Regions from separate parts of the Streptomyces sp. NPDC101132 genome, predicted to be linked through region 1. Evidence: riboswitches for the same ligand, from Rfam matches in the RefSeq annotation. Region 1 holds a riboswitch; each other region holds the start of a gene.

Region 1 (7,340 bases):
TCCTTGTTGATGCCGCCGACGAGCTTGAAGATCGCCCAGGTGTCGAACCCCCGGCACCGGAAGCTGCCGTCCACCGCGAAGCCCTTGCCTTCGAGGATCCGGACCAGCGGGCGGGTGAACGGCGCCGCCGACCCGTCGGGGAGCCCGCTGGTGGCGAACACGAACGCCCGCCCCCGCCCGGAGGGCAGTCCCTTGACGAGGTCGATCAGGCGGGGGTGGAGCCTGCCGTAGTAGACGCCCGAGCCGAACCCCACGAGGTCGGCGCCGGCCAGCTCCGCCGGGTCGGCCTCCTCCGGCGACACGACCCGCGCACCGAGCACCTGCGCCATGCAGTCGGCGACGCGACGCGTGTTGCCGTGCGACACGGAGGCGCACACGATGACTGTCCTCATGCTTCACGATCCCTTCCTTCGTTGCTCCCGCTTCCGCAAGGAGGACCGTGCAGCGCCGTCGGATGTGACATCCCTTCCCGCGGCGGGGCGGCTCGGGGCACCAGGGGGAAACCCGGCCGTTAGGGTCGCCGTATGCACGACCAGGCCGCGCCCGATTCCCCGCCCACCCTCTTCGACTGGCAGTTCGCCACCGATCCGTACCCGGCGTACGCGTGGCTGCGGGAGCACTCGCCCGTGCACCGCACCGCGCTGCCCAGCGGGGTCGAGGCCTGGCTCGTCACCCGGTACGCCGACGCCCGGCAGGCCCTCGCGGACCAGCGGCTCAGCAAGAACCCGGCGCACCACGCGGAGCCGGCGCACGCCAAGGGGAAGACCGGCATCCCCGGCGAGCGCAAGGCCGAGCTGATGACCCACCTCCTCAACATCGACCCGCCGGACCACACCCGGCTGCGCCGGCTGGTGTCGAAGGCGTTCACGCCGCGCCGTGTGGCGGAGTTCACCCCGCGGGTGCAGGAGCTGACCGACCACCTCATCGACGGCTTCGCGGAGAAGGGGGAGGCGGACCTCATCCACGAGTTCGCCTTCCCGCTCCCGATCTACGCCATCTGCGAGATGCTCGGCGTACCGCGCGAGGACCAGGACGACTTCCGCGACTGGGCCGGGATGATGATCCGCCACGGCGGCGGACCCCGCGGCGGGGTGGCCCGGTCGGTCAAGAAGATGCGCGGATATCTGGTGGAACTGATCCACCGGAAGCGGGACGACCTGGGCGACGACCTCATCTCCGGACTGATCCGGGCAAGTGACCACGGCGAGCACCTCACCGAGAACGAGGCCGCGGCGATGGCATTCATCCTGCTTTTCGCCGGTTTCGAGACCACCGTCAATTTGATTGGGAACGGGCTGTATTCCCTTTTCCGGAACCCCGGCCAGCGGGCCCGGCTCCAGGACTCGCTCGCGGCCGGCGAGACCGCCCTGCTGGAGACCGGGATCGAGGAGCTGCTGCGTTACGACGGGCCCGTCGAGCTGGCCACCTGGCGGTTCGCCACCGAGCCGCTGACCCTCGGCGGACAGCGCATCGCCGCAGGTGAACCGGTACTCGTCGTCCTCGCCGCGGCCGACCGCGACCCGGCCCGCTTCGACCGGCCCGACACCCTCGACCTCTCCCGCACCGACAACCAGCACCTCGGCTACGGGCACGGCATCCACTACTGCCTCGGCGCCCCGCTCGCCCGCCTCGAAGGACAGACCGCGCTCGCCACCCTGCTGACCCGGCTGCCGGACCTGCGACTTGCCGTCGACCCGGACGAACTCCGGTGGCGCGGCGGGCTCATCATGCGCGGTCTGCGCACCCTGCCCGTGGAGTTCACCCCCCGCCCCAAACAACGGAATTGAGCATTCCTCACTTTCGTGACCTCAACGTGATCTGCGCATCATCGACTTGTGACATCCGTTCGAACCCCGCTAGGTTCGCCGTCACTTCCTTTGCCGCCACGCGAAAGGTCCACCTCATGCGTTCCGGGAACGGCCGTCACCGGCGCCCCCGTCAGGCCCCTGCGCTCGTCGTCACGGCGGGCGTCACCGGCTCCGCACTGGCGCTGCCGCTGCTCGCCGCCACCAACGCCAGCGCCGCCGACACCGCCACGTGGGACAAGGTCGCCGAGTGCGAGAGCGGCGGCACCTGGAGTGCCGACCTCAACAACGGCTTCTACGGCGGGCTGCAGTTCACCCAGGAACTGTGGAAGAGCGCCGGCGGCGAGGAGTACGCGCCGCGCGCCGACCTCGCCAGCCGCTCGCAGCAGATAGCCGTCGCCGAGCGGGTGCTCGCCGAGAAGGGCCCCTCGGCCTGGCCGCTCTGCGCTGCCCCCGCCGGGCTCACCAAGGCCGGCCCCAAGGCCGACGTGGACGACGGCCTCGGCAAGCCGAAGCCGATCACCCCCGCGCCGGTACGCCCCGACGAGGGCTCCGGCGCCACCGAGGAGGCCGGTACGGGTACGAAGACCCCCGCGCCCCCCGTGACGCGCACCCCGGCACCGCCGGCCACCGGGACCCCCTCGGGCACCGCGACCCCGGGTGCCACCGGCACCCCCGGCGCCACTCCCGGCACCGCGACCCCCGGCACCCCCACCGCCCCCGGCACGGGCACGCCCACCACCCCGGGCGCCACCGGCACCCCGGGCACGCCCGGAGCGACCGACGGGGCCACCCCGGGTGCGACCCCCGGGGCCACCGACGGGTCGGCCACCCCCGGCACCGGCAAGCACCGCGGCGACGCGGCCGACGAGACGTCAGGGGACGTGTCGGGCGAAACGGACGGAACGGGACGTCACGCCCTGACCGCCGACCCGCTCGCTCCTGACGCCGGGTCGGGTACCGGTGTCACCCCCGAGGGCGCCGGCGAGTCCACGTACATCGTCAAGTCCGGCGACAGCCTCTCCCGCATCGCGGACGCGAAGGGCCTCAAGGGCGGCTGGAGTGCGCTGTACAAGGCCAACGAGCAGGTCATCGGTGACGACGCGGACCTCATCAAGCCTGGTCAGAACCTCGACCTAAGCCAGAACTAGGGGCACTTCGGGCATCCGATAAAGCGGGCAATGTCCGGATTCATGTAAGTCTGGCGTCAGTGAGACATGAGTCTCAGGCCGTCAACTGGCGTGTCCCGCCCGGAAGCTCGGCTACCGCCCCTTCTCACCTGCGCAAATACCGGTTCCCGGTGCGCAAGTACGGGCCGTTTCTCCCCGATGTCCTGCCTTGAACATCGGGGAGCGGTCTGTCTACGGTCTGAACCGCTCGCCACCGCGGGCTCCTTCGACCGCATCGCCGAGTCCTGCCGGCGGACGGGGGAAACAGTCGTCGCGCAAGCGCCGAAGGCAGGAGCGGGGGACCCAAGGTTTGTGCCGGGCCCGGCCGTTGAAAGACGGTCACGGAACGGCTTGGGGTGAAGCCACGCGCTAGGACGCGAGGCCGGGCAACTCACTACGCCCGAACCCGACAGCTCACCTCGTAGGCGTCGGTGAGGAGAAGCCTCCAATGCTGCTTTCCAAGGGCAAGCACCGCCGTGCGTCCAAGGCCACCCGCATCGTCACCCTCGTCGGCGTGACCGGCGCGGCCGTCGCCGCCCCGCTGATGGTGGCGGGCACCGCCAACGCCGCCACCGCCTCCGAGTGGGACCGCGTCGCGCAGTGCGAGTCCGGTGGCAACTGGTCCATCAACACCGGCAACGGCTACTACGGCGGCCTGCAGTTCTCGCCCTCCACCTGGGCCGCGTACGGCGGCACCGCCTACGCCCCGCAGGCCAACCAGGCCAGCAAGTCCCAGCAGATAGCCATCGCCGAGAAGGTGCTGGCCGGTCAGGGCAAGGGCGCCTGGCCGAGCTGCGGCGTCGGCCTGTCCGGTGCCAAGTACAACGGCGGCGGCTCGGGCGAGTCCGCCCCGGTCAAGAAGAAGGCCAAGAAGAAGACGACGGAGACCCGCACGCAGCAGGCTCCGACCACCCGCTCCGAGCGCACCGCCGCCGCCCCGAAGCCCGCGGCACCGGCCACCGGCTTCAAGAAGGGCAACGGCTCCTACGAGGTGAAGGCCGGCGACACCCTCGGCACCATCGCCGACGCCCAGAACGTCAAGGGCGGCTGGGAGAAGCTCTTCGAGCTCAACAAGGACATCGTCACCGATGCCGACCTGATCTACCCGGGCCAGATGCTGAAGCTCTCCTGAACGGCTCCGGTACGGGAGTGATCCCGGACCGGCACCGGCCACGCCCGCCCGGCGCGTCCTCCCCCCGACGCGCCGGGCGGGCGTTCCCCTATATGCAGTCGGCGCGCCGCCCCCCCCTGTACGGCCGGCGAGCCCCTCCCTCGTGCGGCCGGCGAGCCCCTCCCTCGTGCGGCCGGCGAGCCGCTCCGTCACCCCTCCGGAGCCCCTTTGGGAGCCCCTGTGCTCGTTTGATCAGGGGTCTATGTCCTGGAAGACGGGTATTCGGTCCCTTTTTCGTCCCAGGACCCGGGCGGTCGGGCGGCCGACGCCCCCGACGGGGTTAGGCTCTAGGCGGCGAGGCCGGTCCCACGGCCCCACACGCCACCGCACATCTAGCGTCACATCCCAGAAGGAGATGCTCGTGCCGTCCATCGACGTCGTCGTAGCCCGGGAAATCCTGGACTCCCGAGGCAACCCCACGGTCGAGGTCGAGGTGGGCCTCGACGACGGCAGCACCGGCCGTGCTGCCGTTCCGTCCGGCGCCTCCACCGGTGCCTTCGAGGCCATCGAGCTCCGTGACGGTGACCCCAACCGCTACATGGGCAAGGGTGTCGAGAAGGCCGTCCTGGCCGTCATCGAGCAGATCGGCCCGGAGCTCGTCGGCTACGACGCCACCGAGCAGCGCCTGATCGACCAGGCCATGTTCGACCTGGACGCCACCGACAACAAGGGCTCCCTCGGCGCCAACGCCATCCTGGGCGTCTCCCTGGCCGTGGCCCACGCCGCCTCCGAGGCCTCGGACCTGCCGCTGTTCCGCTACCTGGGCGGCCCGAACGCGCACCTGCTGCCCGTTCCGATGATGAACATCCTCAACGGTGGGTCGCACGCCGACTCCAACGTCGACATCCAGGAGTTCATGATCGCGCCGATCGGCGCCGAGTCCTTCTCCGAGGCCCTCCGCTGGGGTGCCGAGGTCTACCACACCCTCAAGAAGGTCCTGCACTCCAAGGGCCTCTCCACCGGCCTGGGCGACGAGGGCGGCTTCGCCCCGAACCTGGAGTCGAACCGCGCCGCGCTCGACCTCATCGTCGAGGCCATCAAGCAGGCCGGCTACACCCCGGGCAAGGACATCGCGCTCGCGCTCGACGTCGCCGCGTCCGAGTTCTACAAGGACGGCAAGTACGAGTTCGAGGGCCAGTCCCGCTCGGCCGCCGAGATGACCGAGTACTACGAGGGCCTCGTCGACGCCTACCCGCTGGTCTCCATCGAGGACCCGCTGTTCGAGGACGACTGGGCCGGCTGGAAGGTCATCACCGACAAGCTGGGCTCCCGCGTCCAGATCGTCGGCGACGACCTCTTCGTCACCAACCCCGAGCGCCTCGCCCGCGGCATCGAGGAGGGCTCCGCCAACGCCCTGCTCGTGAAGGTGAACCAGATCGGTTCGCTGACCGAGACCCTCGACGCCGTCGAGATGGCCCAGCGCAACGGCTTCAAGTGCATGATGTCGCACCGCTCCGGCGAGACCGAGGACGTCACCATCGCCGACCTCGCCGTCGCCGTGAACTGCGGTCAGATCAAGACCGGCGCCCCGGCCCGCTCGGACCGCGTCGCCAAGTACAACCAGCTGCTGCGCATCGAGGAGATCCTCGACGACGCCGCGGTGTACGCGGGCCGCAGCGCGTTCCCGCGCTTCAAGGGCTGACCCGGCCGAACCGGCTGACAGCGCCCTGAGCCTCCGTACGTCCCCGCACTCGGTCCCGTACCGTGTGCGGGGACGTACGTGCTTATCAGGGGAGGCGGGACATGGCCGGGAACCGGGATCGGTTCTCCACCGCGACCAGGCTGAAGGCGCTCGGCGAGCGGACCGCGGCCCACGTCTACCGCTCCCAGTCCCGCCGGCAGGTCCGGCGCAGCCGCCTCACCGGGCGCGCGGCGCTGCTCGTGCTCGTCCTCTGTACCCTGGTCGTCGCCCTCGCGTATCCGATGCGCCAGTACGTATCCCAGCGCTCGGAGATCGCGGAGCAGCAGCGGGAGGCCGACCGGGCGCGGCAGCGCCTGGAGGAACTCCGCGACGAGAAGGCCCGCTGGCAGGACCCGGCCTACGTCGAGCAGCAGGCCCGCCGGCACCTGCACTACGTCCGGCCCGGGGAGATCGGCTACACCGTGATCGACCCGGAGGCCGAGGAGCGGCGCAGCGCCGACGAGGGTGCGGCCGACCGCCCCTGGTACTCCAACGTCTGGGACGGCGTCGACCAGGCCGACCGCCCGGACGAGGACTGACGCACCGCCCGACGCACCGCCCGCCCGCACCGCCCGACCGACGCACCGCCCACTGACGTAGCCCACAACAGCACACGAACGAAGAGACGCATCCCAGGCATGGACACGCCCCCGCCCCAGACCGACCGGACCGAGCCCACGGACGCGGACGTCGCCGCGTTCAAGGAGCAGCTGGGCCGCCCGCCGCGCGGTCTGCGCGCCATCGCCCACCGCTGCCCCTGCGGCCAGCCCGACGTGGTCGAGACGGCTCCGCGGCTGCCCGACGGCACGCCGTTCCCGACGCTGTACTACCTGACCTGCCCCCGCGCCGCCTCCGCCATCGGCACCCTGGAGGCCAACGGCGTGATGAAGGAGATGCAGGCCCGGCTCGGCACCGACCCGGAGCTGGCCGCCGCCTACCGCGCCGCGCACGAGGACTACATCGCGCGCCGCGACGCGATCGACGTGCTGGAGGGCTTCCCGAGCGCGGGCGGCATGCCCGACCGCGTGAAGTGCCTGCACGTGCTGGTCGGCCACTCGCTGGCCGCCGGCCCCGGCGTGAACCCGCTGGGCGACGAGGCCATCGCGATGCTGCCCGAGTGGTGGGCCAAGGGTCCCTGCGTGACCCCCTGCGCCGAGAAGGGCGAGCAGGGCGAGCAGGACGAGAAGGAGGCGACCGCATGACCCGCGTGGCGGCGATCGACTGCGGTACGAACTCCATCCGCCTGCTGGTCGCGGACTGCGACCGGGAGACCGGCGAGCTGACCGAGCTGGACCGCCGGATGGTCATCGTCCGGCTGGGCCAGGGCGTGGACAAGACCGGCCGGCTGGCGCCCGAGGCGCTGGAGCGGACCTTCGCGGCCTGCCGCGAGTACGCGGCCGTCATCAAGGAGCTGGGCGCCGAGCGGATCCGCTTCGTGGCCACCTCGGCCTCGCGCGACGCGGAGAACCGGGACGAGTTCGTGGCCGGCGTGCTGGGGATCCTGGGCGTCGAGC
Region 2 (7,340 bases), on a different contig from region 1:
TTCGCCGGGCCCTCCGCCGCGGCCGCCCCGAGCGCCTCGGCCAGGTCCTCGGTGAGCGTGCTCTCCCCCACGGACGGGATGGCGGTGACGATCACCGCGTCGTTCCCGGGGTCCCGCAGCGCCGCGCCCAGCGCGGCCCGGAAGTCCGCCGGCTCCGCGGCCGTGGTCAGGTCGAGCGGGGCGTGCGGGCGCAGCCGCTCGGTGAGGCAGGCGTCGTACGAGAGGAGGCCGAGGGACTCGGAGTTGCCGAGGATCGCCACGCGCGGCCCGGCGGGCAGCGGCTGGTCGGCCAGCAGCAGGCCCACGTCCACGAGTTCGGTGACCGTGTCCACCCGGATCACGCCCGCCTGCCGGAGCAGTTCGGAGACGGTGGCGTCCGGCAGCCGGGTCTCGGGCACGGTGTGGCCGGCCGGGCTGACCCCGCTGTGGCGGCCGCCCTTGGCGACGACCACCGGCTTCACGGCGGCGGTCCGCCGCGCGAGGCGGGTGAACTTCCGTGGGTTTCCCAGGGTTTCGAGGTAGAGCAGGGCCACGTCGGTGGCGGGGTCCTCGTACCAGTACTGGAGGAAGTCGTTGCCGGAGACGTCGGCGCGGTTGCCCGCGGAGATGAAGGAGGAGAGCCCCGCGCCGCGCCGCACCAGGCCGGAGAGCAGGGCGATGCCGATGGCACCGGACTGGGCGAACAGGCCGATGCGGCCCGGCTCCGGGGAGCCGGGCGCGAGGGAGGCGTTGAGCCGGACCTCGGGGTCGGTGTTGATGACGCCGAAGGCGTTCGGCCCGATCAGCCGCATCCCGTACGAGCGTGCCTGGCGGACGAGTTCGCGCTGCCGTTCCAGCCCCGCCGGGCCGCTCTCGGCGTATCCAGCGGAGAGCACGACCAGGCTCTGGACGCCGTGTTCGCCGCAGTCCGCGACCGCCTCGGGCACGCGTTCGGCGGGGACGGCGACGACGGCGAGGTCGACCGGGCCGTCGAGGCCCGCGAGGGAGCGGTACGCGGGTACGCCGGCCAGCGTCCCGCCCGTACCGTCCGGCAGGGCGGCGTTGACGGCGTGGACGGTCCCGGTGAAGCCGGAGTCCAGGAGGTTGCGCAGGGCGGCCCGGCCGACGCCGCCCTCGGTGCGGCTGACGCCGATCACGGCGACGGAGCGCGGCGAGAGCAGCCGCTGCACGGAGCGGGCCTCCGCGCGCTGCTCGCGGGCGCGCTGGACGGCCAGGGACTCGGCGGTGGGTTCGAGGTCGAGGGTGAGGTGGACGGAGCCGTCCTCGAAGCTGCGCCTCTGGGTGTAGCCGGCGTCCGTGAAGACCTTGATCATCTTGGTGTTGGCCGGCAGCACCTCGGCGGCGAAGCGGCGGATGCCGCGCTCCCTGGCCACCGCCCCGATGTGTTCGAGCAGTGCGGAGGCGACCCCGCGGCCCTGGTGGGCGTCCTGGACCAGGAAGGCGACCTCGGCCTCGTCGGCGGGGCCGGTGGCGGGGCGGCCGGTGGCGTCGATCCGGTCGTAGCGGACGGTCGCGATGAAGTCGTCCCCCACGGTGGCGGCCAGGCCGACCCGGTCGACGTAGTCGTGATGGGTGAAGCGGTGCACGTCCTTGGCGGACAGCCGCGGGTAGGGCGCGAAGAACCGGTAGTACTTCGACTGGTCCGAGACCTGCTCGTAGAAGCTGACCAGCCGGCCCGCATCCTCGGTGGTGATCGGCCTGATCCGGGCGGTGCCGCCATCGCGCAGCACGACATCCGCTTCCCAGTGGGCCGGGTACGAAGGGTCCGACGGCGTCCGCATGGGCCAAGAGTACGGCCCGGGGCCCGGCGGACCCCACGCGCGCGGCGGGTTGGGCAAGAGGGACAAACAGGGCAAGCTGGGAGGTCGAACGGCGGACTCCTTCGGGCCGAAGGTCGGTCGGATGCAGCCCGGCGGTCGTGAGATAGTGGTCTAGACAACCCGTAGAACCTGAAGGGCATCACCATGGCAGAGCGCCGCGTCAACGTCGGCTGGGCCGAGGGCCTGCACGCTCGTCCCGCCTCGATCTTCGTCCGGGCGACGACCGCTTCCGGTATCCCGGTCACCATCTCCAAGGTCGACGGCACGCCCGTCAACGCCGGCTCCATGCTCGCCGTGCTGGGCCTGGGCGCGCAGGGCGGCGAGGAGATCATCCTGGCCTCCGACGCCGAGGGCGCGGACGCCGCTCTGGACCGCCTGGCGAAGCTGGTCGCGGAGGGACTCGAGGAGCTTCCCGAGACCGTCTGAGCTTCCGGCCGGTTTCCGGCCGATCTCCGGCCGGTCTCCGGCCGCCGAATGAGCCGTACCCCGCTCGGCGGGGTGCGGCTCATTTTCATTCTCCACACCCGGGACTCCGGGCCGGGCAGGAAATGTCCGCGCCGATATCAGGGCACGGGAAATTGGCGGCCCAACAAATTCCGCAGTCCCTTTGTATACGGACTTTGTTAAAAGCGGCCACCCGCGGTGTTTACGGCAGGTTGCGAACCCCTCACTTGCCCCTCGCCCCGCGCCCGCCGCAGCCGGTGCGCCCCCGTGGTCCGGTGCATGTGCGCGGCGGTGAGCGCCCGCGCCCGGTCGGCGTCCCCGCGCGCCACGGCGTCGACGATGGCACCGTGCTCGGCCCAGGACTCCACGGGGTGGGCCGGGGCGTCCACCACGTACATCCAGGCGATCTTGTGCCGCAGCTGGGTGAGCATCGAGATCAGGCCCGGGCTGCCGGAGGCCTGGGCGAGCGTCTCGTGGAACCAGCCACCCAGGGAGCGCAGGTCCTCCCCCTGGCCCCGGCGGGCGCGTTCCTGGCCCAGGCGCACGAGCCCGCGCAGCACCTTCAGGTGGCCCTCGGTGCGGCGCTGCGCGGCCCGGGAGGCCCCCAGGGGCTCCAGCAGCACCCGCAGCTCCAGCAGGTCGGCCGCCTCCTGTTCGGTGGGCTCGGCGACGCAGGCCCCGGCGTGCCGGCGGGTGGTGACGAAACCCTCCGACTCCAGGGTGCGCAGGGCCTCGCGGACCGGGACGCGCGAGACGCCGTACCGGCGGGCGAGGAGTTCCTCGGTGAGCCTGCTGCCGCGCTCGAAGACGCCGGCGACGATGTCGTCGCGGATCGCCGTGCACACCGCGTGCGCGGGAATGCGCATGACCGGACCTCCGCTTAATCCCCGCGAAACGCGGTCGGCGTCGACATGTGTGCCGCCGACTCTATTGCAGAAACGAGGAATTCCGGAGCGCGGCGATGAATTCCGGAATGGTTTTTTGCCAGATCCGCACATGCCGGGTCCCGACCGCCGGTCCCGACCACCGGTCCCGACACGCCGGCTCTCCGCGCGCCGGGCACGCCGAAGGCCCCGGCTCGGGGAGCCGGGGCCTTCGGGAAGCGGGGGTCGCCGCGGGGCGGCGGGGGCGCGGCGTGGCGCGGGTCAGATGCTGACGCCGTGCGAGCGCAGGTACGCCAGCGGGTCGATGTCCGAGCCGTAGTCGGCCGAGGTGCGGGCCTCGAAGTGGAGGTGCGGGCCGCTGGAGTTGCCCGTGGAGCCGGAGAGGCCGATCTGGTCGCCCGGGGTGACGCGCTGGCCGACCGAGACGTTGATCGACGAGAGGTGGCCGTACTGGGTGTACGTGCCGTCGTTCATCTTGATGACGACGTTGTTGCCGTACGCGCCGCCCCAGCCCGCCTCGACGACCGTGCCGAGGCCGACCGCGTGCACCGAGGTGCCGGAGGCGGCGTGGAAGTCGATGCCGGTGTGGCTGCCGGAGGACCACATGGAGCCGCCGGCCTTGTACGAGGTGCTGACGTACGAGCCCGCGACGGGGGCGACGTAGGTGAGCAGACGCTTGCGCTCGGCCTCGCGGGCGGCGCGCTCGGCGGCCTCGCGCTCGGCCTTGGCCTTGGCCTCGGCCTTCGCCTTGGCCTCGGCGGCACGCTGGCGGGCCTCGTTCTCGGCCTGGGCCTTGGCGGCGGCGATCTCGGCGGCGGCCTGCTGGGACTCGGCCTGGGCCTCGATCTGGCCCGCGAGGTCGTCCGCGACGACGACGGCGTTCAGGCCGGTGTCCTCGGGGCCGCGGGAGTCGGCGTCGGTGGCGGCGAAGGCCGGGCCGGCCAGGGTGCCGACGACACCGGTGGTCGCGAGGGCGGCTATGCCGGCCACGTTCGCGCTCTTGCGGCTCAGACGGCTGGGGCCACGGTGCTTACCGGTGGCACGACTGCCAAAGGCCATGGAGAGGCTGATCCTTTCCTTCCCTCTCGCCTACCGGGTTAGCTGACGGGTTCGGAGCAGGAAGGTCTCCTACGGGCCACCTCTGGCGAGGCGGTCCGATTCACCCCAGGGACTGATGTGGGTCCCCGGCTCCCCAGGCTCGCGCCTGACGGGGACTCGGCGATTGCTGTCCGGTGCCGCGGGTGCGGCTGTTACAGCTGACGGACAGCGAGGTTGACGCTAGGCGGATCGTCGGACAATCACCAAACGGACACGCTGTTTTGTGGCGTACGCCACGGGTCATTCAGGCAACGAACGCCCTGAAACGGACAGAAATCGCAAACGGGGCCCTGATGGACAATCCATCAGGGCCCCGCTCCATGTCGGGCCGGAACCGGGTCAGTTGGTGACCACGGTCACCTCTCCGATGCCCAGCGCCCGCACCGGGTCCGCGATCTGGGACGCGTCACCCACGAGCACCGTCACCAGACGGTCCACCGGGAAGGCGTTCACCACGGCCGAAGTCGCCTCCACCGTGCCGGTTTCGGCGAGCCGCGCGTACAACTGCGCCTGGAAGTCGTCCGGCAGCTCCTGCTCGACCTGGTCGGCCAGGGTGCCGGCGACGGCCGCCGCGGTCTCGAACTTCAGCGGCGCCACGCCGACCAGGTTCTGCACGGCCACGTCGCGTTCGGCGTCGGTCAGGCCCTCGGCGGCGAGGGTGCGCAGCACCTGCCACAGGTCGCCCAGCGCGGGGCCGGTGTTGGGCGTGTCCACCGAGCCGCTGATGGCCAGCATCGAGGCGCCGGTCCCGTCGGCCGTGGAGCGCAGCACCTGCCCGAAGGCGCGCACGCCGTACGTGTAGCCCTTCTCCTCCCGGAGCACGCGGTCCAGGCGCGAGGTGAGCGTGCCGCCGAGGCAGTACGTGCCGAGGACCTGCGCGGCCCAGACGCGGTCGTGGCGGTCCGCGCCGATCCGGCCGATCAGCAGCTGGGTCTGCACGGCGCCGGGCCGGTCCACGATCACCACGCGGCCGGTGTCGTCCGCGGTGACCGGCGTGACCGGGTACGCCTCGCCGGAGCCGCCGGTCCAGGAGCCCAGGGTGTCGGCGAGGACGGCGTCCAGGTCGGTGCCGGTCAGGTCGCCGACCACCACCGCCGTGGCCGTCGACGGGCGCACGTGGGCCTCGTAGAAGGCGCGCACGGCCCCGGAGTCGATCCGGCCGACCGTCTCCTCGCTGCCCTGGCGCGGACGCGACATGCGCAGGGTGGCGGGGAAGAGCTCCTTGGAGAGCTGCTTCGCGGCCCGGCGCTGCGGGTTGGCCAGCTCGTGCGGGATCTCGTCGAGGCGGTTGCGGACCAGGCGGTCCACCTCGCTGTCGGCGAAGGCTGGGGCGCGCAGGGCCTCGGCGAGCAGGGTCAGGGCCTTGTGCAGGCGGGAGGCGGGCACCTCCAGCGAGACCCGGACGCCGGGGTGGTCGGCGTGCGCGTCGAGGGTGGCGCCGCAGCGCTCCAGCTCGGCGGCGAACTCCTCGGCGGAGTGCTTGTCGGTGCCCTCCGACAGGGCACGGGCCATGATCGTGGCCACGCCGTCGAGGCCCTCGGGCTCGGCCTCCAGGGGGGCGTCGAGGATGACCTCGACGGCCACGACCTGCTGGCCGGGGCGGTGGCAGCGCAGGACGGTCAGGCCGTTCCCGAGCGTGCCGCGCTCGGGGGCGGGGAAGGCCCACGGCTTCGGCTGTCCGGCCTGCGGCTGGGGGTGGAAGGTCATCGAGGAAGCGACGTCGGCGGTCACTGGTCTGCCCCTTCGGCGTTGTCTTCGGTGGCGGGCAGCGGTTCGTACACGAGGACCGCGCGGTTGTCCGGGCGGAGCCGGGCCGCGGCGACGGCCTGCACCTCTTCCGCGGTGACGTCGAGCACCCGCTCGACGGCGGTCAGCGCCAGCTGGGGGTCGCCGAACAGCACGGCGAACCGGCACAGTTCGTCGGCCCGGCCGGCGACGGTGCCGAGGCGGTCCAGCCACTCGCGCTCCAGTTGGGCCTGGGCGCGCTCCATCTCCTCGGAGGTCGGGCCGTCGGCGGCGAAGCGGGCGAGCTCCTCGTCCACGGCCGCCTCGATGCGGGGCACCTCGACGCCGCCGGAGGTCTTCACGTCCAGCCAGCCCAGGGAGGGCGCGCCGGCCAGGCGCAGCAGGCCGAAGCCCGCGGCCACGGCGGTCTGGTCGCGCCGGACCAGGCGGTTGTGCAGGCGGGAGGACTCGCCGCCGCCGAGGATGGTGAGGGCGAGGTCGGCGGCGTCGCACTCGCGGGTGCCGTCGTGCGGGAGGCGGTAGGCGGCCATCAGCGCGCGGGCCGGGACCTCCTCGACGATCTCCTCGCGCAGCTGCGCGCCCATGACGTCCGGCAGGCTGCCGTCCCGCGGCGGCTGCTTGCCGTCGTGGGAGGGGATGCTGCCGAAGTACTTCTCGATCCACGCGAGGGTCTGCTCGGGGTCGATGTCGCCGACGACCGACAGCACCGCGTTGTTCGGCGCGTAGTAGGTACGGAAGAACGCTCGGGCGTCCTCCAGCGTGGCGGCGTCGAGGTCGGCCATGGAGCCGATCGGCGTGTGGTGGTACGGGTGGCCCTCGGGGTAGGCCAGGGCGGTCAGCCGCTCGAAGGCGGTGCCGTACGGGACGTTGTCGTACCGCTGGCGGCGCTCGTTCTTCACCACGTCGCGCTGGTTCTCCATGGACTCGTCGTCCAGCGCGGAGAGCAGGGAGCCCATCCGGTCCGCCTCCAGCCAGAGCGCGAGCTCCAGCTGGTGGGCCGGCATGGTCTCGAAGTAGTTGGTGCGCTCGAAGCTCGTGGTGCCGTTGAGCGACCCGCCGGCGCCCTGCACCAGCTCGAAGTGACCGTTGCCCGAGACGCTCGCCGAGCCCTGGAACATCAGGTGCTCGAAGAGGTGAGCCAGACCGGTGCGCCCCTTGACTTCGTGGCGCGAACCGACGTCGTACCACAGGCAGACCGCGGCGACCGGGGTCAGGTGGTCCTCGGACAGCACCACGCGCAGGCCGTTGGCCAGGCGGTGCTCGGTCGCTGTCAGGCCGCCGGAGGCGGCCTGCGCTGTGGCCGTGTGACCCATGGGCATGTGATCCCTTCGATCGCGATGAGAGAAGT
Region 3 (7,340 bases), on a different contig from region 1:
CGGTTCGAGTCCGACATGGCCTACCGCTCGGCGGTCCCTCCGCGGGACGCCGCGAAGCGCCCCGTCCGGGTTTCCCGGGCGGGGCGCTTCCGTGTGTTCATCCGTGTGTTCAGAGGTGGTCCAGCAGGACCGAAACGTGGCTGTGGGCCGGGTCCTTGACGGCGGTGAGGAGCGTCACCGGGCCGTCGGCGGCGAGGGCGCGCAGGCGGGCGAGGGCCTCCGCGGCCTCGGGGGCGGCGAGTTCGGCCGCGTACCGGGCGCGGAACTCGGTGTCGGTCAGGCCGCCCGCGTGGAACTCCTTGCGGAGTTCGCCGGACGGGGTGAGCTCCTTGGGCCACTCGTCCACCCGGGCGTCCGCCTTCGACACGCCGCGCGGCCACAGGCGGTCGACGAGGACGCGGGTGCCGTCCCCGTCGGTGGGCGGGTCGTAGACGCGGGCGACTCGGATCCCGCTGCTCCGGCTCATGGGGCCAGGGTGGGGGACGGGCCGGCCGGCGGCCAGTTCGCCAGCAGCGTGTCGAGGGCGTCGATCATCCGGGCCCAGGAGGCGTCCAGGTCGCGGGCCGCGTGGAAGGCGGCGGCGGCCTCCAGGGCGGCGAAGCCGTGGAAGGTGCTGCGGAGCAGCCGGACCGCGTCGGTCCGGTCGGGCTCGCCGAGCCCGTAGCCGCGGATCATCGCGTACGTGTACTCGACCATCCGCCCGTGCCCCGGCGAGGCGGCCAGCACCTCGGCGGACAGCTCCAGCTGGGTGGCGGCGTAGCGGCCGGGACGGCCGACGGCGTACGAGCGGTAGGCGTGGGCGAAGCCGGTGAGGGCGGCCTTCCCGGCGCGCCCGGCGACGGCCGCGCCGAGGAGGTCCGCGAACTCGGCCGCGCAGCGCACGGCGAGGCGGGTGCGCAGGTCCTGGAGGTTCCGCACGTGCGAGTACAGGCTCGCGTCCTTCACGCCGAAGCCGCGCGCGAGGGCGGAGACAGTGACGCCGCCCAGCCCCGCGGTGTCGGCCAGCTCGGCGGCGGCCTCGACGACGCGGTCGGCGGTCAGTCCTGCTCGGGGCATGTTCTCCCTAATCGAATTAATGGTTTGCCTAGAGGGTCTAGGAAGATTAGCGTGCCGGACATGAAGGCGCTCACCGAATCCGACATCCGCGGCTCGTTCATCAACTGCTCCAAGGGCGAGGCCCAGCGCCTGCCCATCCCCCGCGACCTGGCAGAACGCCCCTGGGACGACCTCGACTTCCTCGGCTGGCGGGACCTCTCCGCGCCCGACCGCAGCTACCTCGTCACCGAGCGGGCGGGCCGGCCGGTCGGCATCACGCTGCGCTTCCCCTCCGTGAAGCGCGGCTTCCTGCACCGCAGCATGTGCACCTTCTGCCTGACCACCCACCCCGGTTCCGGCGTCTCCCTGATGACCGCCCGCAAGTCCGGGCGCGAGGGCCGCGAGGGCAACTCCGTCGGCGTCTACATCTGCACGGACCTCGACTGCTCCCTCTACGTGCGGGGCAGGAAGCAGCCCGAGCCCGGCGGCCGCTTCGAGGAGACGCTGACCGTGGAGCAGCAGGTCGAGCGGATGAAGGGGAACCTGGACGCCTTCCTCGCCAAGCTCTGACGGGCGGCGGGGCGGCGGGCGCGGCGACGCGCGGGGCGCCCCTGCAACGACGAAGGCCCGGATCCAGAAGGATCCGGGCCTCGTGCTGAGTAGCGGGGACAGGATTTGAACCTGCGACCTCTGGGTTATGAGCCCAGCGAGCTACCGAGCTGCTCCACCCCGCGTCGGTGACTCCAGCTTACGCCATTCCGGGGGGTGCTCCGCGCCATTTGATTCCCGGGGGGCTTCCGGGGGGTTCCGGCGCCGGCCGCGGGCCGCCGGCGCGTCGGCCCGCGCGACGCCGGCGGACCGGGCGGCGACACCCGTTCGGCCCCGCCCGCTCGCCGTGCGGCCGCCCCGCCCGCAGCCTTGGGAGGCGGGGCGGCGGCGGCCCGTACCGCGGGCGCGAGCGGGGACCGGTCAGGGAGGGACGTGGTGGGGCTGGGGCAGCGAGGAGGATCCTCCCGGGGGGCCGGGAGAGCCGGCCGGGCCCGGAGCCGCACCGGTGACGGCAACGGCAGACGCTTCGCGCGGACCTTCCTGCGCGTGCTCCCCGCACTCCTGATCGTCCTGGGTCTGGGCTTCGACGTCCTGACCCCGCCCAGCTTCACGGGCGCGCCCTTCTTCACCGCGGCACCTCTGATCGCCGCCCCGCTCTTCGCGTTCTCCACCACCCTGCTCACCGGCGCGACCGCCGCTCTGGCCGTGCTCATGCTCCAGCTCCGCAACGGCAGCTCCGGCAAGGTCGAGGCGGTCACCGAGCTGGTGACCGTCTTCACCGTCGCGGTCCTGGCGCTGCTGATCAACCGCGTGGTCCGGCGCAGCGGCGCGCAGCTCGCCTCCGCGCGCGGCGTGGCCGAGGTCGCCCAGCGCGCGGTGCTGCCCACCCCCGCCGGACGCATCGGCGGACTGCACGTCTCCGCCCGCTACGAGGCCGCCGACGCCGACGCGTTCATCGGCGGGGACCTGTACGCCGTCCAGGACACCCCGTACGGCGTCCGCCTCGCGGTCGGGGACGTACGCGGCAAGGGGCTCGGCGCGGTCGAGGCGGTGGCGGTGGTGCTCGGCGCCTTCCGCGAGGCGGCCGAACGCGAACCCACCCTGGAGGGTGTGGCCCGGCGGGTGGAGCGGGCCCTGGCCCGGGAGGGCACCCGGCGCGACAGCCTCGACTCCGTCGAGGGCTTCACCACCTGCGTACTGGCCGAGGTCTCCCCGGACGGCGGCACGCTCCGCGTGGTCAACCGGGGGCACCCCGAGCCGCTGCTGCTGCGCGCCGACGGGAAGCTGGAGGTGCTGGCCCCCGCGGAGGCCGCCCTGCCGCTGGGCATGGGCGAGCTGGGGGACGGGCGGTACCGGGCGGACGCGTGGCCCTTCCCCGCCGGCTCGACGCTGCTGCTCTACACCGACGGGCTCTCCGAGGCCCGGGACGCCGCGGGCGCCTTCTACGAGCCGGCCGAACGGCTGCGCGGACGGATCTTCCCCGGGCCGGAGGAACTGCTGGCCGGCCTGATCGCCGATGTGCGGCGGCACACCGGTGGCGGCGCCACGGACGACATGGCGCTGCTCGCGGTCGTCCGCCCGACGCCGGGTCAGGCCGTGCGCCGGAGGTCCGTCACCGCCGCACGGCGCCGCTGAGCGCGTCCGGCCGGACACGCAACGTAAGCGAAGCAGGTGGGGGCGTCGGTTGGTTGACGGCCCATCAGGGTACGGAAGTGGCCGGAGTGGCGATGTCTGCGCAGGCGTCTCGCCCGACTCTGTCGCTCGATGCGGCATTTGCCCTGGCCAACGCCGGTCACGGAATGGCTGGTTGATGTGAAGGATCAAGTAAGGGAGCTTGGAATCACTCCCTGTTGTCTATTACCGTTCGATAACGCAGCGCGGCTGTCCAGGCCGTCGCAAGTGACGGCACCGTGCGCGTGCGCGCCGAATCCCGTGAGGGAACCGGGGAACCACCAACTTGGGGTGAATCGGGTCGTTCTGACCCGTAGGAGACCTTCCTGCTCCGAACCCGTCAGCTAACCCGGTAGGCCAGAAGGAAGGAAAGGAGCGCCCCCGTGGCGTCCAGCAGGCCTGCCCCCGAAGCCCCCGGTTCCATCGAGACGGACTCGCCCTACCCGGGCGGAACCGGTGCCGGGGCCTGGGGCGAGTGGAACCCCACCGAGGACTCCGCCCGTCCGGCCGGCGGCCGCCACCGCGTCGCCAAGCAGCGCGGCGGACTCGCGCGCAGCTCCACGGTCCTCGGCGTCGGCATCATCGCCGCCGTCGGCGCCACCGGCATGGCCACCGCACAGGACAAGCCCCCGGTCGCGATATCCATACCCTCGCTGCTCCCCGACGACGAGGCGGACGCGGCGCGGGAGACCACCCCCATCGAGGCGCCCCTCACCAACGCGGGCGTCACCCCCGAGCAGGCCGCGGCCGGCACCGACGCCGGCGAGGCCCTGCGCAACCGCATCCTCCAGCAGGCGGAGTCCCAGGCGGACGCGGCCGTCGCCCAGGAGAAGGAGGCGGCCCAGCGCGCCGCCGAGCAGGCCGCCGCCGCGAAGGCGAAGGCCGAGCGGGAGGCGGCGGACAAGAAGGCCGCCGAAGCGCGCAAGGCCGCCGAGGCCGCGGCGAAGGCGGCCGCGGAGGCCAAGGCGGAGGCGGAGCGCCTGGCCAAGCTGGCCGGCCAGTACGCACTGCCCACCTCCTCGTACACGCTGACCTCGCACTACGGCGACTCCGGCTCGATGTGGTCCTCCGGCCACCACACCGGCCTGGACTTCGCCGCGCCGACGGGCACCCCCGTCAAGGCCGTGCACGGCGGAAAGATCATCTCGGCGGGCTGGTCCGGCGCGTACGGCTACCGCATCGTCCTCCGGCTGGAGGACGGCACGGAGGTCTGGTACTGCCACCTGTCCTCGATGTCCGTCACCTCGGGCACCGTCACCACCGGCGAGACCATCGGCCGCGTCGGCGCCACCGGCAACGTCACGGGCGCCCATCTCCACCTGGAGGTGCGGACCGGCGGAGCGACGGTGGACCCGCTGGCATGGCTGCGGGGCAAGGGCCTGACGGTCTGACGACGGCGGGGTACGGGGCCACGGCGCCGTCCGCCGGGTACGGGCCCACCGCGTCCACGGCGTACGGCCCCACCGCGTCCACCGCGTGCGCCGCGCCCCGCATCGCCGGTACGAACAGCGGGTCCCGGCGCCCCCGGGCCCGTACCCCGAGCCAGGCCAGCACCCCGAAGACCGGCACCATCACGGTCGCGTACACGACGTAGAAGCCGTACTCGCCGAACTCCGACGAGCTGTTCCACAGGGCGTGCGTCGCCATCGCCAGCGCCAGCCCGGCCAGGGGCAGCCCGACGCGCCGCCACCGCCCGGCCGCGAAGGCCGCCCAGCAGAAGCCGAGCCCGGTCCACACGGTGAACAGCGGGTGCGCGAACGGGGACATCACCACCCGTACGAAGAAGGTCGCGGCCGTCACCGAGTCCAGCAGCGAGGTGCCGCTGCCGAGGTCCTCGCCGAAGGCGTTGCCGAGGTAGAGGATGTTCTCGGTGAAGGCGAAGCCCGTGGCGGTGAACCCGGCCACCACGATCGCGTCGGTGATCCCGGTGAACCGCCGCCCGCGGAAGAGGAAGACCAGCAGCAGCGCGGCGGCCTTCGCGCACTCCTCCACCACCGGGGCGATGGCGATCGAGCCGAGCTGGTCGGCGTCGTGCGGGTCCAGGGTCGCGGCCGCTATCCACCGGGTCGCGAAGCTGTTGGCCACTATGGCGATGAGCGCCGCGGCGCACGCCCCCCAGGCGAAGACGAACAGGTGCTGCGGCCAGGGCCCCGGCTTCGTCCGGTCCAGCCAGTGGAACACCGCCATCAGCGGTGGCACCGGCAGGACGGCGAGGCCGAGGCCGACGAGGAAGCCCTGGGTGCCGGTCTGCTCACGTACGAGGGCGAGGATCAGCACTCCGGCGACCGCGAGCAGCCCGATGGACGCGCGAGACAGGACCCGGAACACGCCACGACAGTAGCGATCCGGACGCGTACCGGAGGGCTGGTTTTCAGTTCTCGGTGCGCCGGAACAGCAGGTCGTGTACGACGTGGCCCTTGTCCAGGCCCTGTCCCTCGAAGCGGGTGAGCGGCCGGAACTCCGGGCGCGGCGCGTACCCGCCGTCCGGCTGGGTGTTCTCGAAGTCCGGGTGCGCGCTGAGCACTTCGAGCATCTGCTCGGCGTACTCCTCCCAGTCCGTGGCGCAGTGCAGGATCGCGCCCGGCGCGAGGCGGGTGGCGGCGAGCGTGAGGAACTCGGGCTGGATCAGCCGGCGCTTGTGGTGGCGCTTCTTGGGCCACGGGTCCGGGAAGTACACGCGCATCCCGGCGAGGGCGGCCGGGGCCAGCATCTCGCGGAGCAGGATGATCGCGTCGCCGTTGGCGACCCGGATGTTGGTCAGGCCGTTGCGCTCGGCGAGGCCGAGCAGGTTGCCCTGGCCGGGGGTGTGCACGTCGACGGCGAGGATGCCGGTGCCGGGGTCGTCGGCGCCCATCTGCGCGGTCGCCTCGCCCATGCCGAAGCCGATCTCCAGGACCACCGGCAGGCCGTCGAACATCTTGTCGAGGTCGAGGACCTCGCGGCCGTCGATGTCGAGGCCCCAGGTGCCCCAGAGGCGGCGGAGCGCGTCCTCCTGGCTCGTGGTCACCCTGCTCCGGCGCGGCTGGAAGCTGCGGATGCGCCGCTCGTGGTGCGAGCCCGCCGGGTCGGGGGCGGGACCGTCCGGGAAGCGGGGCTGGTGGCGCCACACCGGAGGGGGCTTGGGCTGGGGGTTCAGGGACTCAGACACAGTGCCGCCAATTCTACGGCGGCCGGCCCGTCCGGCATCCCGGCTACGGCGCCAGTGCCGCCAGCGCCCGCCGGGCCACCTCCCGTCCGATCGGCAGCGAGGCCGTCGCGGCCGGCGAGGGGGCGTTGAGCACGTGGACCGTACGCGGCGCCTCGCGGATCAGGAAGTCGTCGACCAGCGTCCCGTCCCGCAGCACCGCCTGGGCCCGCACCCCCGCCGAGGCCGGGGTGAGGTCGTCCTCCGTGACCGCCGGCAGCAGCCGCCGGACCGCCTGCGTGAAGGCGCCCTTCGACAGGGAGCGGTGGATCTCCCCCGCGCCGTACCGCCAGTGGCGCGCGGCCACCCGCCACATCCCGGGCCAGGCCGCGGTGGACGCCATGTCCCGCGGGCGCACCGCCCCCCACGAGTACCCCTCGCGGGCCAGTGCCGGCACCGCGTTCGGCCCGACGTGGACGCCGCCCCCGATCCCCCGCGTCAGGTGCACCCCGAGGAACGGGAAGGCCGGGTCGGGCACGGGATAGACCAGTCCCCGCACCAGCGAGGGCCGCGTCAGGTCGTAGTACTCCCCCCGGAACGGGATGATCCGCACCGCCGGGTCGTCCCCGGCCAGCCGGGCCACCCGGTCGCACTGCAGGCCCGCGCAGTTCACCAGCGCCTTCGCCCGCACCACCGTGCCGTCGGCCGTGCGCACCGCCACGCCCGACGCGCGGCGCCCGATGAGGTCCACCGCCGAGCCGTACCGGATCTCCGCCCCCGAGGCCTGGGCGAGCCGCTCCGCCACGGCGCCGTAGTCGCAGATCCCGGTCGTGCCGACGTGGATGGCGGCCAGGCCGCGCACCTCGGGCTCGTGGTCCGCGATCTGCGCGGGCCCCAGCTCCCTGACCGGGATCGCGTTCTCCCGGCCGCGCTGGACCAGGGCGTGCAGCCGCGGCAGCTC
Region 4 (7,340 bases), on a different contig from region 1:
CGCGCCGCGGTCGGCACCTCCTCCCACCACGGCGCCGTACTCGACCCCGGCTGCGCCACCCTCCAGCCCGCCAAGCTGACCCGGGGCCTGCGCCGGGCCGCCCTCGACGCGGGCGTCCGCATCCACGAGCGCACCCCGCTGACCGCGCTGCGGGCCGCGGAGGGCCGTACCGTGCGCGCCCACACCCCGTACGGCAGCGTGCACGCGGACCGGGTGGTGCTCGCGATCAACGCGTGGGCCGGGCAGCTGGAGGACCTCGGCCGCCGCATGGTGACCGTGGCCAGCGACACCCTGCTCACCCGGCCCGTGCCGGCCGAGCTGAAAGCCCTGGGCTGGGACGGCGAGACCTCCGTCTGCGACTCCCGGCGCCGGCTGAACTACTACCGCACCACCCCGGACGGCCGGCTCCTCTTCGGCAAGGGCGGCTCCGGCGTCGCCTTCGGCGGCCTCGGCCCCGGCACCCTCTGGGGCGAGGCGCTGCGCCCGGCCGAACTCCGCGCCCAGCTCGGCCGCCTCTTCCCCGAACTCGCCGCCGCCCCGGTCGACATGAGCTGGACCGCGCCCGTGGAGTACTCGGTGACCTCGCTGCCCTTCGCCGGCTGGCTGAAGTCCGTGCCCGGCGTCTGCTACGCCACCGGGTACTCCGGCGACGGCGTCGGCCCCTCCCGGCTGATGGCCCGGGTGCTGGCCTCCTTCGTGCTCGGCACGGACGACGAGTGGTCGCGGTCCGCGTTCACCCGCCCGCCGGCCGGGTGGTTCCCTCCGGAACCCCTCCGCTACCCGGGCTCGCGCCTGGTCCTCCCCGCGCTCCGCGCCGTGGAGGCCCGCGAGGACCGCGGCGGCCGCGTCCCGCCCGCCGTCAAGCGCCTGCTGTCGGTGTTCTGACCCGCCGTCGGGCAGCCGCCGGCGGCCCGGGAGCGGGAGGGCCGGGGAGGCGGGCGGCGGCCCGGAAGCGGAACGCCGGCTGCTCTATGCGCGCTCCGTAACGGTCGGGGGCGGAGGGGCGTACGCAGCGTGGCGCGGAGCATAACCACCTGGTCAGCCGCACGAAGCGGAGCACCTGAAGCCAGCACGGGGGACCAGCATGCACAGCACCCGCAGGGGCGGGAGGAACCTCGCCCTCGGAGCCGTGGCCGTCGCCGCGCTCCTTTCCACCACCGCCTGCACGGACGGCGCGAAGGACGACGCGCGCCCCGGCACCCGGCCCGCGACCCAGAGCCCGAGCGCTCCCGCGGGGTCCGGGGGCCGGACCTCCGCGCCGCCCGCCGACCCCGGCGGGCCGGGCCCGTCCGCGTCCGGCGGTCCCGGGAGCCCCACCGCTCCCGCCGGCTCGCCCAAGCCGGGCGCGTCCGGCGGGCCCGGCGGGGGAAAGGACGGCAAGGCCGCCTGCACCTCCGCGAACATCTCCATCGCCACGACCTTCTACCGGCAGGACTCGGGCCGGCACATGCTGCTCACCGCCACGAACACCGGGAAGACGCCCTGCACGCTGTACCGCTACCCCTTCGTGCGGTTCGGCGACGGCGCCCAGGACCCGATCGGCCCGCTGGAGTCGGACTGGCACGCGGTGGCCACGATCCGTCCCGGCGGCAAGGCCTACGCGGGCATGCGGCTCTTCCGCGCCGGTGAACAGGTCGACCTGAAGAGGAAGATGACGGTCGGCTTCGTGGATCGGGACGGCGAACTCGGCACGCCGCTGAACGTGCCGCTGCCCGAGCCCACCTTCGTGGACGTCGGCCCGACGCCGGGCGTCACCTACTGGAACACGAGCGAGTCCGTGGTGAACAGGTACATGTTCGCCACCTGACCGGCCCGGCCCGCACGGCGGCCGCGGGCCGGCTCTCTCCGGCCGGCCCGCGCCGCCGGCTACGCCGTGTCCTGCCGCGCCGACGGCGCCGTCAGGGTGCTGAGGATCTCCGCGCAGATCGCCAGGGCCGTCTCGGCGGGGGTGCGGGCGCCCAGGTCGAGGCCGATCGGGCCGTGGACGCGCGAGAGTTCGGCCTCGCCGGTGCCGCCGGCCAGCAGCTCCTCGCGGCGCCGGGCCTGCGTACGGCGGGAGCCGAGCGCACCCACGTACGGGATGCCGGTCCGCAGCGCGTGCGCGAGGGTCGGGACGTCGAAGGCCGGGTCGTGGCTCAGCATCGCGAGGCAGGCGGAGCCGCGCCGGTCCGTCAGCAGCTTCTCCGCCTCGGGGCCGCTCTCGGTGGTGGTCCACTCCCAGCCCAGCAGCCCGGCCTGACGGCCGATCAGCTCCGCGAGTTCGCCGCCGCCGCCGATCACCAGGTACGGGTCGGCCGGGAAGACCTCGATCAGTACGAGGCCCTCGTCGTCGTACCGGGCCTCGTGCCCGGCGCGGTGCCGGGCCAGCAGCTCCCGCGCGTCCCGACCGGCCTGCGTACCGTCCTCGTCGCCCGCCCGCACGACGGTGCTCGCCACCCGGGTGCCGTCCTCGGCCAGCCGGGTCACCAGCGCCGCGCTCTCGCCCAGGGCCAGGGACTCCCACCACTCGTCCGGCACCGACGCCAGCGGCTGGACCAGGATCTCCGCCTGGCCGCCGCAGGTCAGCCCGGCACCGGTGGCCTCGGAGCCGTGCACCGACACCCGGCAGACCCGGGCGCCGCCCTCCTCGATCGCGGCGGCCTCCGCGACGAGCTGCTCGTCGAACACCCCGCGGTACAGGCTCCCCGCACACGCTCCGCGCGGATCGACGAGCAGCGCACCCGCGGGGTCCCGGGGCCCGAAGCCCTGCTCGGCCACCGGCCGTGCCAGGAACGCCCCCCGGCCCTCGGCCACCCACTGCCGCGCCGTCTCCACCAGCTCGCGCATCACACGCCGCCCTTCTCGACTCCGCCCGGTCTTCCCAGGTCAGCCCCCAACGTATGCCCGCTCCAGGCCGCCCGACCCCGTTCGCGACGAGTTTCGGGCGGACCACCAACCCACCCGCTTGGACGATCACCCCAACCCCGCCGGGGCCCGTCCTCGTGAATGCCACCGGGCCCGGCGCGCCACCGCCCCCGCGGGGGCCGCAGGGCCGCCGCCGGCACGGTCCAGGCAACGGTTCCATACCGGTGGGCCGGTGCGCCGTTTCCGGTGCGGCCGCGCCCGGTTGAGAGGGCGTGAAGACGACATCGACGCCCGGGCCGCTCGCCGCGCTCCAGGGTGCCTACTGGCTCGACTCCCCGTCCGCGCACGAGGGCGAGGACTGCGGTCGGTGTGCCGCCCTGCGCACGGACCCCGAGGTCCCCGGGCCACCCGCCGCCGAACCGCCGCACGGGCGCGCGCCGGTGCTGCTGCGCATGGCGATGACGCTGCTGGCCGCCGCCTCGATCGTGACGGCGTTGCTGCTGACCGGCCTCCACGTGGTGCCCTGAGGGCGACGGGACGCGCCGGTCAGTCCTCGGAGCGTTCGGTGACGGGGGCGTCGGTGCGGTCGCCGAGGAACTCGTACCAGCGCCGCTGGAGGCACACGTACCGGGTGTCGGCCTCGACCAGCCGGAGGAAGGCGCCGACGGCGTCGGCCAGCCTGCCCTGGAGGCCGCCGTCGGCCAGGTCACCGGCGTCGGTGAAGCCCTCGTGCGCCCTGGCGAGGCTGAACATGTCCGGGTAGACGCGGCAGCCCAGGTGCTCCAGGGGGACGCGCAGGGCCCACAGGCCGCGGTTGCCGCCGACCAGGGACGGCGAGGCGGAGACGAGCAGCGCGTGCTTGTCCTTGAAGGGCTGCGGCCGGACCCGGGACACCCAGTCGACGGCGTTCTTCAGCACCCCGGGCACGGAGGCGTTGTACTCGGGCGAGGAGATCACGAAGCCGTCGCAGGAGGCGATCCGCTCGCGCAGGGCCAGCGCGCCCTCCGGCAGCCCCGTCTCGGCCTCGGCGTCGCCGTCGTAGACCGGCATCGGGAAGTCGGCCAGCCGGGCCAGGTCGACGGCCGCGCCCGCCTCGGCGGCCAGCCGGGCCACCAGGGCGGCCAGCCGCGTGTTCAGCGACCCGGCGCGCAGCGAGGCGCCGAAGACCAGCAGGCGGACCGGCTGGCGCACCTCGTCGGGGACCGGCATGCGGGCCGCTTCGGGGACCGCTGCGGGTCCGGGGTCAACAGTCATGGGCCGCTGCCTCCAGTGCGGGGGGTGTGACCACGAGACCAGCACAGCGGGGGAGCGGCGGACGGGTGCCGGGGCCGTGCCGGGGGCGAACTCACCCGGGCGGCGGCGGCCCCTCCGGCCACCCTCACCAGAACGGACTAAAACGGACATAAATGAGCGCTTGCGACGCATCCCGCTTTTCCGTGCCGCGCCGGTATTTCACACTCCTTGTGGGCCCCGGTGATATGTGTCACGCGAGGCTTTCGCGTGACATGCCGGGGTGGACCCGAAAGCGTTGCCGCGACTGGAAAGTTGGGGTGAGCCGGAAAATCGATCTTGCCATTTTCCGGCCCGAATTCCCCCGTTCGCTTTCCTTTAGCGAATTCAGGACTTGTTCCGTCCCGCGGCTCTCGCCTACGGTCACGCTCATTCCGGGTGGAACGCCGAATCCTGCCGCCGCCCGGACCGCACCGTCCCCATTCAATTCACGTACGGCAGGAGCGGGGGAACCAGGTAAGCCGCCGTTCCGCGATCTTCCGCGGAACGGCTCGGGGTGAAGTCACCACGTGTGGCCGGACAACTCCAGTCCGAACCCGACAGCTCACCTCGCAGGCGACGGAGAGGAATGCGCCATGCCCGGAAAAGGCAAGCACCGCCGCCCCAAGAACACCCGTCTGACCCGCGGCTTCGTCGCCGTCGGCACCGGTGGTGCCGCCCTGGCGCTGCCCGTGCTGGGTGCCACCACGGCCAGTGCCGCGGCCCCCGCCACGGCCGGGACCGTCGCCCCGCAGGCCGTCGGCGCCGCCCCCGCCGCGGCACCGAAGGCCCCGGTGACCTACGCGGTCAAGGCCGGCGATTCCCTCGTGAAGATCGCCGAAAAGCATTCCCTCGCCGGCGGCTGGAAGAAGCTCTACCAGGACAACAAGACGGTCATCGGTGAGGACCCGTCACTCATTCGTCCGGGCCTGAAGCTCTCCGTCGGGGCGGCCGCCGGGAAGGCCGCGCCGGCCCGGAAGGCCGCGCCCGCGCGGGCCGACCGTTCCGCCCGTACCACCCTCAAGGCCGCGGCTCCCAAGGCGAAGAGCTACGCGAACAACCTCGACGGGTGGATCCGCGAATCCCTGGACATCATGGTCAAGCACGGGATTCCCGGCAGCTACAACGGCATCTACCGCAACGTCATGCGGGAGTCCTCGGGCAACCCGCTCGCCATCAACAACTGGGACTCCAACGCCGCCGCGGGCATTCCCTCCAAGGGCCTGCTCCAGGTGATCGACCCGACGTTCCGCGCCTACCACGTGCCCGGCACCTCGACCGACTCGTACGACCCGGTCGCGAACATCACCGCCGCGTGCAACTACGCCGCCGCGCGCTACGGCTCCATCGACAACGTCTTCGGCGCCTACTGATCCCCCTCGGGTGTGCGACACCGGGACCGGCGGCCACGGCCGCCGGTCCCGGCCGCGTTCGCGGGTGCGATCGCAGGGGGAGTGCCCGGCCGCGCGCCCGCGTCAGGTCCGCGTGTACCTGACGTACGGCGGCCGGGGGCGTTGAGCGCGGGCCCCGGGCTGCCGAAGCTGGCCGGAAGTGGCCCCCGGCCGCGGCGCCGGCACCCCCTCCGCCGTGGCCCGGGGCGTGATGTCGCGCCGACCGGATGAGGAACCACGTGATCGACCTCGATGGACAAGTCGCCCTGACCACAGAGCTCTTCGGTGACCCGGAGGCCCTCTTCGGCACGCTCGGCGGGCGCGGCCCGGTCCACCGCGTCGCCCTGCCGGACGGCATGCCCGCCTGGCTGGTGACCGGCCACCGGGAGGTGCGGGAGGCGCTCTCCGACCCCCGCCTCGTCCGCGGCGCGCACGCCGCCGCGCCCGAACTCCGGCAGTACCTCGGCATGTACAGCGACGAGTTCGTGCTCACCAAGCACATGATGCTGAGCGACCCGCCGGACCACACCCGGATGCGCAAGGTGGTCGCCAAGGCCTTCACCCCGCGCCGGGTCGAACTGCTGCGCCCCCGCGTCCAGGAGATCACCGACGGGCTGCTCGACGCCGTCCTGCCCGCCGGCCGGGCCGACCTCGTGGAGGCCCTGGCGCTCCCGCTGCCGATCGCGGTGATCTGCGAGATGCTCGGCGTCCCGTTCGGAGACCGGGACGAGTTCGGCCGCTACGCCGAGGTCATCACCGGCATGAACGCCTCCTCGGGGCCCGGCGAACTCGCCGCCGCCGGGCAGTGGTTCAACACCTACCTCAGCGAGCTGATCGCCCGCCGCCGCACCGAGCCCGGCGACGACATGATCTCCGGCATGCTGGAGGCCCAGCGGCACGGCGACACGCTCTCCGACCTGGAGATGCGCTCCAACGTCTTCATCCTGCTGGTCGGCGGCTTCGAGACCTCCGTGAACCTCATCGCCAACGGCGTCCTCGCCCTGCTGCGCCACCCCGACGCCCTGGAACGGCTCCGGGCGGACGAGGGCCTGCTGCCCGGCGCCGTCGAGGAGCTGATGCGCTTCGACAGCCCGGTCTCCACCGTCACCTACCGCTTCGCGACCGAACCGCTCACCATCGGCGGGGCCCAGATCCGGCCCGGCGACCACGTCGCGGTCTCCATCGCGGCCGCCAACCACGACCCGGCCAAGTTCACCGAGCCCGGCCGGCTGGACATCACCCGCCGGACCAACGGCCACCTGAGCTTCAGCCACGGCATCCACTTCTGCCTCGGCGCCCCGCTGGCCCGGCTGGAGGGCGAGATCGCGCTCCGCGAGGTGCTGCGGCGGCTGCCCGGCCTCCGCCTCGCCGAACCGGCGGAATCGCTCACCTGGAAGCAGAACTTCATCGTGCACCGCCTCGACCGGCTCCCGGTCACCTTCACCCCCGGGCCCGCGTAGACCCGGCCCGCAGAACCACGGACCGCGCGGCCGCTCCCGGGGCCGGGCCCCGCTCAGAGCCCGGGGAGCGGCTCCGGGTCCGGCTCGCCCGCGGCGTCGGAGCCCGGCAGCGGCAACTGGTGCAGCAGCCGGTCCGGTTCCACCGGCCGCAGCGAGGCGCTACAGCTCACCAGCGCGCCCGTGGCGTCGCGCTGCATCCCGGGGTGGTCGTGGCGGGCGGCCTTCCACTGCCCGACGCCGACCGGCATCGCGGCGACGTTGCGCCCGCAGGCCGGACACTGGACACGCGGCATCTTCATCCCCTCAGGATGGCCCATCCCCCCGACAACGTCAGACCGCGTGCGGGAACCGGAACAGCCGCTCCGGGTCGTAGCGC

What was found. Region 1 has a riboswitch for cyclic di-AMP ahead of ACIQUR_RS06895 (transglycosylase family protein). Riboswitches for the same ligand answer to the same signal wherever they lie in the genome.
Positions count from the first base shown of each region.
Region 2: it holds a riboswitch for cyclic di-AMP, as region 1 does, so the genes downstream of both, ACIQUR_RS18805 (M23 family metallopeptidase) here and ACIQUR_RS06895 (transglycosylase family protein) in region 1, are expected to answer to the same signal.
Region 3: it holds a riboswitch for cyclic di-AMP, as region 1 does, so the genes downstream of both, ACIQUR_RS24505 (peptidoglycan DD-metalloendopeptidase family protein) here and ACIQUR_RS06895 (transglycosylase family protein) in region 1, are expected to answer to the same signal.
Region 4: it holds a riboswitch for cyclic di-AMP, as region 1 does, so the genes downstream of both, ACIQUR_RS19245 (transglycosylase SLT domain-containing protein) here and ACIQUR_RS06895 (transglycosylase family protein) in region 1, are expected to answer to the same signal.

Region 1 is NZ_JBIVYX010000002.1:596,536-603,875, forward strand. Features, by position in the region: gene ACIQUR_RS06880 (flavodoxin family protein) at 1-392, opposite strand, end outside; gene ACIQUR_RS06885 (cytochrome P450) at 525-1,787, shown strand; gene ACIQUR_RS06890 (transglycosylase family protein) at 1,904-2,956, shown strand; cyclic di-AMP (ydaO/yuaA leader) riboswitch at 3,245-3,417, shown strand; gene ACIQUR_RS06895 (transglycosylase family protein) at 3,423-4,106, shown strand; gene eno (phosphopyruvate hydratase) at 4,501-5,787, shown strand; gene ACIQUR_RS06905 (septum formation initiator family protein) at 5,889-6,365, shown strand; gene ACIQUR_RS06910 (DUF501 domain-containing protein) at 6,465-7,028, shown strand; gene ACIQUR_RS06915 (exopolyphosphatase) at 7,025-7,340, shown strand, end outside.
Region 2 is NZ_JBIVYX010000007.1:342,477-349,816, forward strand. Features, by position in the region: gene ACIQUR_RS18790 (GNAT family N-acetyltransferase) at 1-1,781, opposite strand, end outside; gene ACIQUR_RS18795 (HPr family phosphocarrier protein) at 1,965-2,246, shown strand; gene ACIQUR_RS18800 (GntR family transcriptional regulator) at 2,444-3,130, opposite strand; gene ACIQUR_RS18805 (M23 family metallopeptidase) at 3,410-4,207, opposite strand; cyclic di-AMP (ydaO/yuaA leader) riboswitch at 4,220-4,379, opposite strand; gene ACIQUR_RS18810 (M16 family metallopeptidase) at 4,586-5,953, opposite strand; gene ACIQUR_RS18815 (M16 family metallopeptidase) at 5,974-7,311, opposite strand.
Region 3 is NZ_JBIVYX010000011.1:14,848-22,187, reverse strand. Features, by position in the region: tRNA gene ACIQUR_RS24535 (tRNA-Lys) at 1-23, shown strand, start outside; gene ACIQUR_RS24530 (DUF488 domain-containing protein) at 110-466, opposite strand; gene ACIQUR_RS24525 (TetR/AcrR family transcriptional regulator) at 463-1,056, opposite strand; gene ACIQUR_RS24520 (FBP domain-containing protein) at 1,117-1,605, shown strand; tRNA gene ACIQUR_RS24515 (tRNA-Met) at 1,696-1,769, opposite strand; gene ACIQUR_RS24510 (PP2C family protein-serine/threonine phosphatase) at 2,026-3,219, shown strand; cyclic di-AMP (ydaO/yuaA leader) riboswitch at 3,496-3,629, shown strand; gene ACIQUR_RS24505 (peptidoglycan DD-metalloendopeptidase family protein) at 3,639-4,646, shown strand; partial or broken gene ACIQUR_RS24500 (PrsW family intramembrane metalloprotease) at 4,774-5,583, opposite strand; gene trmB (tRNA (guanosine(46)-N7)-methyltransferase TrmB) at 5,627-6,403, opposite strand; gene lhgO (L-2-hydroxyglutarate oxidase) at 6,447-7,340, opposite strand, start outside.
Region 4 is NZ_JBIVYX010000007.1:453,005-460,344, forward strand. Features, by position in the region: gene ACIQUR_RS19220 (NAD(P)/FAD-dependent oxidoreductase) at 1-885, shown strand, start outside; gene ACIQUR_RS19225 (DUF4232 domain-containing protein) at 1,085-1,807, shown strand; gene ACIQUR_RS19230 (XdhC family protein) at 1,867-2,826, opposite strand; gene ACIQUR_RS19235 (hypothetical protein) at 3,117-3,371, shown strand; gene ACIQUR_RS19240 (NADPH-dependent FMN reductase) at 3,391-4,053, opposite strand; cyclic di-AMP (ydaO/yuaA leader) riboswitch at 4,509-4,705, shown strand; gene ACIQUR_RS19245 (transglycosylase SLT domain-containing protein) at 4,710-5,486, shown strand; gene ACIQUR_RS19250 (cytochrome P450) at 5,744-6,964, shown strand; gene ACIQUR_RS19255 (hypothetical protein) at 7,018-7,263, opposite strand; gene ACIQUR_RS19260 (FAD-binding oxidoreductase) at 7,295-7,340, opposite strand, start outside.